3 regions of the Paenibacillus sp. 102 genome follow, and region 1 is predicted to be linked to each of the others. Evidence: riboswitches for the same ligand, from Rfam matches in the RefSeq annotation. Region 1 holds a riboswitch; each other region holds the start of a gene.
The links. A riboswitch is a leader RNA that binds a small molecule or an ion and turns the genes downstream of it on or off. The one in region 1 is predicted to bind lysine.
Positions count from the first base shown of each region.

Region 2: it holds a riboswitch for lysine, as region 1 does, so the genes downstream of both, AAIE21_RS15895 (amino acid permease) here and AAIE21_RS06250 (aspartate kinase) in region 1, are expected to answer to the same signal.
Region 3: it holds a riboswitch for lysine, as region 1 does, so the genes downstream of both, AAIE21_RS12465 (amino acid permease) here and AAIE21_RS06250 (aspartate kinase) in region 1, are expected to answer to the same signal.

Region 1 covers NZ_JBCGHT010000002.1:54,655-56,933, reverse strand. Annotated here, with positions in the region: gene AAIE21_RS06250 (aspartate kinase) at 42-1,271, opposite strand; lysine riboswitch at 1,503-1,689, opposite strand; gene AAIE21_RS06245 (DoxX-like family protein) at 1,890-2,279, shown strand, end outside.
Region 2 covers NZ_JBCGHT010000006.1:125,166-127,444, reverse strand. Annotated here, with positions in the region: gene AAIE21_RS15895 (amino acid permease) at 1-1,069, opposite strand, end outside; lysine riboswitch at 1,220-1,402, opposite strand; gene AAIE21_RS15890 (NADP-dependent glyceraldehyde-3-phosphate dehydrogenase) at 2,031-2,279, opposite strand, start outside.
Region 3 covers NZ_JBCGHT010000004.1:66,608-68,886, forward strand. Annotated here, with positions in the region: gene AAIE21_RS12460 (sulfite exporter TauE/SafE family protein) at 1-760, shown strand, start outside; lysine riboswitch at 1,176-1,368, shown strand; gene AAIE21_RS12465 (amino acid permease) at 1,482-2,279, shown strand, end outside.

The DNA of each region.
Region 1 (2,279 bases):
GAGACTATTTATCGTTGTTGTTTTTGAAAACGAATATAGAATTAGTGCATTTGTACTAATGGTTCAATTTTAGCCATAAATGCTTGATGGAGCGCCTCTACACCATCGACTAAGTGTAGACGATCAATTACAACAGATACTTTAATTTCAGAAGTACTTACCATTTTAATATGAATATTTTCTTCTTTTAGTGTAGAGAACATGCTAGCCGCAACACCTGGATTAGATACCATGCCAGATCCTACAATAGATACTTTAGCTAGGTGATTTTCATATTCTACCGATTTATAATGAAGCGTTTCTTGATTTTGTTCTAATACTTCTAATGTTTCTCTTAAATCACTCGAATGAATAGAGAAGGATAGGTGTACAGTACCTTCATTTGTAATGCTTTGAATAATGATATCAACATTAATATGAGCGTTAGCTAATGTAGAGAAAACAGTTGAAAGCGATCCTTGTTCTAATCCTTTCATTGTTACACGTGTAATATTATCTTCAAATGCAATACCTTTTACGATCGATTGTTGTTCCATGTTACATTCTCCCCTTACAATTGTTCCATTTTCTCGTTCCATACTGGAACGAACTTCTAAAACGACGTTATGATTTTTAGCAAATTCAACAGCGCGTGGGTGCAGTACACCAGCTCCAAGGTTTGCGAGTTCTAACATTTCATCATAAGAAATTTCATCTAATTTATATGCGTCTTTTACAACGCGTGGATCAGTTGTGTAAACGCCTGTGACGTCTGTATAAATATCACATTTTTTCGCTTTAAGCGCAGCCGCTAAGGCAACAGCAGTTGTATCAGAACCACCGCGGCCGAGTGTTGTAATTTCGTTTTCTTCACTGAATCCTTGGAAGCCAGCGACAATTACAATCGTACCTTCTTGTAAATAGGACTGAATCCGTTCTGTATTGATATCAGTGATTCTTGCACTTCCGTGTACAGATTCAGTTGTGATACCAGCTTGCCAGCCCGTTAGTGAAATAGCTTGATATCCTTTTGTTTGTAGTGCCATTGTTAATAAAGAGATTGTAACTTGTTCGCCAGTTGTTAAAAGCATATCCATTTCGCGTTTACTTGGATTTTCGGTAATAGCCGTAGCAAGTGCAACAAGCTCATCTGTGCTTTTGCCCATTGCAGAAACAACTGTAACAACGCCGTTTCCTCGTTCATATTCTTCAATAATTAAATTTGCTACATGTTGAATGCGCTGGATACTTCCAACAGAAGTACCACCGAATTTTTGAACAATCGTTTCCATTGCAAATTCCTTCTTTCGTCCATTTTTATTAATCAATCAGGAAAGGTGTAAAAAACATATAAGAGAGATGTATAAGTCCCTAAATATTCCTGTAGTTACCGGAAAGAAAAACAAAAAACACCATCTCAAATAGGTGAGGATGGTGCTGTTACAGGAAAAGGGAAACAGAAAAAGGAGCTAATAAAAAAACCGCCAAAAAAGGAATATCATAATAAAACATGATATCTCTTTTTTGTAGATAGCTCTTCATACATACACGTCTGTACATATGACAGTTCTGTTTCTATTCGAAAACAGCCCCAATTGATAAATGCAGAGAAATTTATCAATTTCGGCAACGATTCCTTTCTTCTAAACTCATCGACATCTCTGTGTCTCCTTTAGAATACTTATAAGCGTTGCAACCTCTATCTCACGTTTTGGGCGAGAGTGTTTGGTTTATGAAGTTATTTGGTAACATTTGTTTTATAATAATTAAAATATTTTAGGAAATCAAGTGCTTTATTAATATTTTGAAAATTAAGTCTTTTTATAAAATGAAAGAATTGTTTGAAAAATATAGATGGAATCGAATTTTACGTATACATTAGTGATATAGAGGGAGTGGAGGGAGAGAGGATGAAGAGGCAGAAACCGCTTTATGTTCAAACAGAAATGGAAACATCAATGGAGGAACTATGGAGGTATACGCAAGATCCAACGTTACATACAGAGTGGGATGCAAGGTTTACTGAAATATCATATCTAGAGAGAAAAGAGGATGAACCGCAACGTTTTTTATACAAAACGAAAATTGGTTTTGGACTCGAAATAGCTGGTGAAGGAGAATCGGTAGGGGAATTACAAAAGGAAACAGGGGAAAGAATATCTTCGTTAAAATTTTGGACAGACAGTAAACTTTCATTGATAAAAATAGGAAGGGGCTATTGGAAATATACACCGAATGGAAAAAAGATTTGCTTTGAAACGCAGTATGATTATGAGACGAAGTTCGGCGTTGTCGGGAGA
Region 2 (2,279 bases), on a different contig from region 1:
TAATATTTGTCAGTCTTAATGAATAAATCGGGCTTCCTTTTTTGTTTGTTTTTGCAAAGAAGGAAGGGAAGAATCCTTCTTTTGCCGCTTGATACGGTACTTCTGAACTTAATAAAATCCAGCCTAAGATCGAGCCGAATAGGGAAGTAAGGGCAAGCAAGGCCATTAATTTCCCGCCGCCATGACCCATTGCAGCATTTAATGCATCAGCTAATGGACGTTCAGACGCTTGTAGTTTATCCATATGAAGAACACCCATTGTTAAAATGGTAATTCCTAAATAAATGGCAACAGTTATTAATAAGCCAGCAACAGTTGCATGTTTTACCGTTTTTGGTGATTTCGCACGGTTTGATAAAAGAACGGCTGATTCAATACCGATAAATGCCCAAAGTGTTGTTAGAGCAGCTAAATTTACTTGCGAAAGCAGTCCGTGTGACACGCCTTCTTTATCAATCATTGGTGTGTACCATTGTCCAAATTTTGAAGCTTGAAATGCAAACAAAGTAACAACGATGAATAGAAGGAATCCTGTCACCTTCGTTGTTGTTGCTAAGAAGTTTAATTTTCCAGCTCCGTTTACACCGTTTGTTAAAATCATATGTGTTCCCCATAATAAGAGAGAACAGATAGAGAATGTAATGAGTTTTCCAACTTCCACATCGAAAGTGCCAATTGAAAATAAGAGGCGTGTATCTTTCATAATCGGGAAGAAGAGTGATAAATAACCTGCAAAAGATGTAATAATAGCAACATTACTTGCCCAGTTTGCGACCCAGTAGCCCCAAACCATGCTGAATCCAGCCATTTTTTTCTTTTTTGGTGATGAAAATAAAGCATATGCATGACTTTGTGGTCCTGTTGTTAAATCAGGACGACGAATTGCTAAATTACCGAAAACAAGAGCTAGCATTAAAACACCAAACCCTGTTGTTAACCAAGCTAAAGTAACACCGAGAGGGCTTGCTGTTTGTGCTAATGTACTTGGCACCATGAAAATACCAGCGCCAACCATATTGCCGACAACAAATGCTGTCAGTACCCAAAAGCCCCATTTTTTCTGTTGCATAAAAAATACCTCCAAAGTTAGTATAACCAAGTCAAGCGAGGAGATATGTATGTCTTCCGAAAAGGAAGAAAGGCAAGCTTCATACAAAACAAAAAAAGCACGTGTCATTGTCGCTACGTGCTTTCTATCTTATAGGAAACCCACGACATACCTCTCGATAGCTCTCCACAAACAAATTGTTTGTGACAGTTCTGCATTTATTAAATAGCAGACCCAGCAAGAATGCATGGTGGGCATTACTTACTTCGGCAACCATTCCTTTCCCATTCATTCATCGATGCCACTACATCTCCTGAAATGATACTCTTAATGACTGCAACCTCTACCTCACCGAGATACGAATGAGGATTTATGTATTAAATTAACGTATTTAAGGGTAACAAATGTATTTTTATACGTCAATGGATATAGAAATAATCAGACTATAGTGAAGAATTTGTCATTATAAGAAGAGGGAGCTTTTTCGAAATTTAGGAATGTAATGGATTGGTTAATGAATAGTAGCCCTAAAGCATATGAGATAAGTGAATAGGTGAATGAAAGAATATATATCCAACTTGATTTTCCAACATATATATCCATTTTTATTTTCAAGCACCTAAGTCGTGGTTATGAAAATAAAAGGAAATCTCCACTCGCTTTCTCCTTTTGTTCTCACTTTGCATGAGGCCAAAAAAAGCACTGACCGCTTCTATACATGGCCGGACGCTCTCTTCCCACCTAAAAAGAATGGTTTTTGCCCGGTTTTTCATTTTGTATTTATCCCGCATTAACGGGCAGTAAGACCCCTACCTCAAGATTCAGAGGGAAACGAGGAAGATAGGTGGGGGATCAACTGCCCGTAAAAGCCCGATTGGTGAGGGCTGATAATCAGTGGGGGATGAAGAAAACCCCCACTGATTAAAGTTTCACTTTATATAAAAAGAAGCTAATCTACAGCGGTAGACTAGCTTCTAAAATGTTACATTAAGTTTAATACAGTTACTTTTTCACGTGTCATAGACTCAAGGCTCTTACGAATACCTTGTGCTCCCATACCAGAACCTTTTACGCCGATGAATGGGAAGTGGTCAGGGCCACGCTCTGTACGTCCGTTAATTTGAACAGAACCAGTATCGATTTTATTTGCAATTGCAAATGCTTTATTAATGTCTTTTGTGAAGACACTTGCTTGTAAGCCGAAATCTGATTTGTTCGCAATTTCAATTGC
Region 3 (2,279 bases), on a different contig from region 1:
TCATCTCGCTGAAGTTGTTACGACTGCAGCTTCCGGTGTATCTCATATTCGCTTTGGAAACGTTGATAAATATACGGTTTCTAGACTGACATTACCTGGTGCAATTGGTGCTTTTGTCGGTGCATGCTTTTTAAGCAACTTGCCCGGCGATTTAATTAAACCGTACATTTCACTCTTTTTATTTACGTTAGGCGTCTATATTTTATTACGATTTATTATTCAAAAACAGATTGTCAAATCAAATAAGCGTATGTCTGGAAAACAGCTTATCCCATTAGGATTATTTGCAGGATTTGTTGACTCAACAGGTGGTGGTGGTTGGGGACCAATTACAACACCAGTACTACTTGCACGAGGAAATGAAGCACGAAAAGTCATTGGTTCCGTAGATACAAGTGAATTTCCAGTATCTTTAGCCGCAACAATCGGATTTTTCATTTCATTAGGATGGGAACAAGTAAGCTGGGTTTGGGTATTTGCACTTATGCTTGGCGGTATTCTGGCAGCTCCAATCGCTGCATGGTTAGTACGAATTGTGCCTTCGCATTTACTTGGTGTACTCGTTGGCGGACTCATTATTTTTACAAATATCCGGACGCTGCTTACATCATTTAAAGTAGATCCAACAATTATTAACCTTTCTTATATTGCAGTAGGTCTTATCGTTATTATTGCACTTTTCATTGCGGTTAGAAATCACTCTCAACTTACAAAACAAAACGTTGGATATACGACTGGTCAAAAGCGAGTTTTACCTTAAAGAAAAAATAGTTACGTAGTATGAAGGTAAGCAAATGATTCGTTTGCTTACCTTTTTTAATTGCTCACTTCAAATTCATTCATTTACAATTGTCTTACCTCCCTTTTCCACTTACAAACTTCATATATTCATTTATAACTATGTTTACATGAACAATGTCGAATTTTATTTTTCTGAATTTTCTTTTAATTTTAGAGGATTTTCCCTATCTTTTTGCGAAACATTTGTATAACAATTTTTTCTTCATTTTTTACATATTAAGTAGGTTGGTTCGGGCGGAGTTTTGAAAACGTTTCCTATACAATAACCGATTATTTGTGATAATTTCCTACAAAAATTCCTTGCAATATTTTCAGAAACTAATTACAATTGCCATATATTAAAAATCACAGCAATAAATAAATCCTCATCAATCCGATGAGGTAGAGGTTGCGGCTTTTATTAGTAAAACGGATGAGACACAGAGAATATCAATGATCCCGTTTGAAAGGAAATGCTGCCGAAGTTTATATTTCTTCTCTGGAAATATAAGCTGGGGCTGTCTCCGAATAGGAACAGAACTGTCACGTTTACAAAATACCGTGTAAACGTGGGGTGCTATCTTAACGGAAGGGTATGATGGGGTGGTTATTTGTGAAACGTTCCGCCGAATTCCTTTGGCGGTTTTTTGTATTTTTCTCCCCCGCTCCTTCCTAATCTTACAAGAAAAGGAGTGTTGAACATGAATAGCATAGCTGATCAAGCTACCTCTACAAAACAATCTACACAAGGACAAGGTGAACTAAAGCGCGGGTTGAAAACGCGCCACCTTACAATGATTTCTCTCGGTGGTACAATTGGTACTGGGCTCTTTCTTGCAAGCGGTGGTGTTATTCACACAGCAGGGCCTGGCGGAGCTCTCTTAGCCTATACGGCAATCGGAATTATGGTTTACTTTTTAATGACAAGCTTAGCTGAATTAGCAGCGTATATGCCTGTCACCGGCTCATTTAGCACATACGCAACAAAATTTGTCGATCCATCACTTGGATTTGCACTCGGCTGGAATTATTGGTATAACTGGGCAATTACTGTTGCAGCTGAACTAGCAGCAGTTACATTAATTATGAAATTTTGGTTTCCAAATACTCCGTCTTTAATTTGGAGTGGTCTTTGTTTAGCTATTATGTTTCTTTTTAATTATTTATCTGTTAAAGGATTTGGTGAAGCAGAGTATTGGTTCGCTCTTATTAAAGTAGTAACTGTTATTATCTTTTTAATTGTTGGATTTATGATGATTTTCGGCATTATGGGCGGCGAACCTGTTGGATTTAAAAACTTTACTGTTGCGGATGCACCATTTAACGGCGGCATCATGGCAATCATCGGTGTATTTATGGCTGCTGGTTTCTCATTCCAAGGAACTGAATTATTAGGTGTAGCTGCTGGTGAAACGGCTGATCCAGAGCGTAGTATTCCAAAAGCAATTCGTTCTATCTTTTGGCGTATTCTACTATTCTACATCTTTGCCATTCTTGTT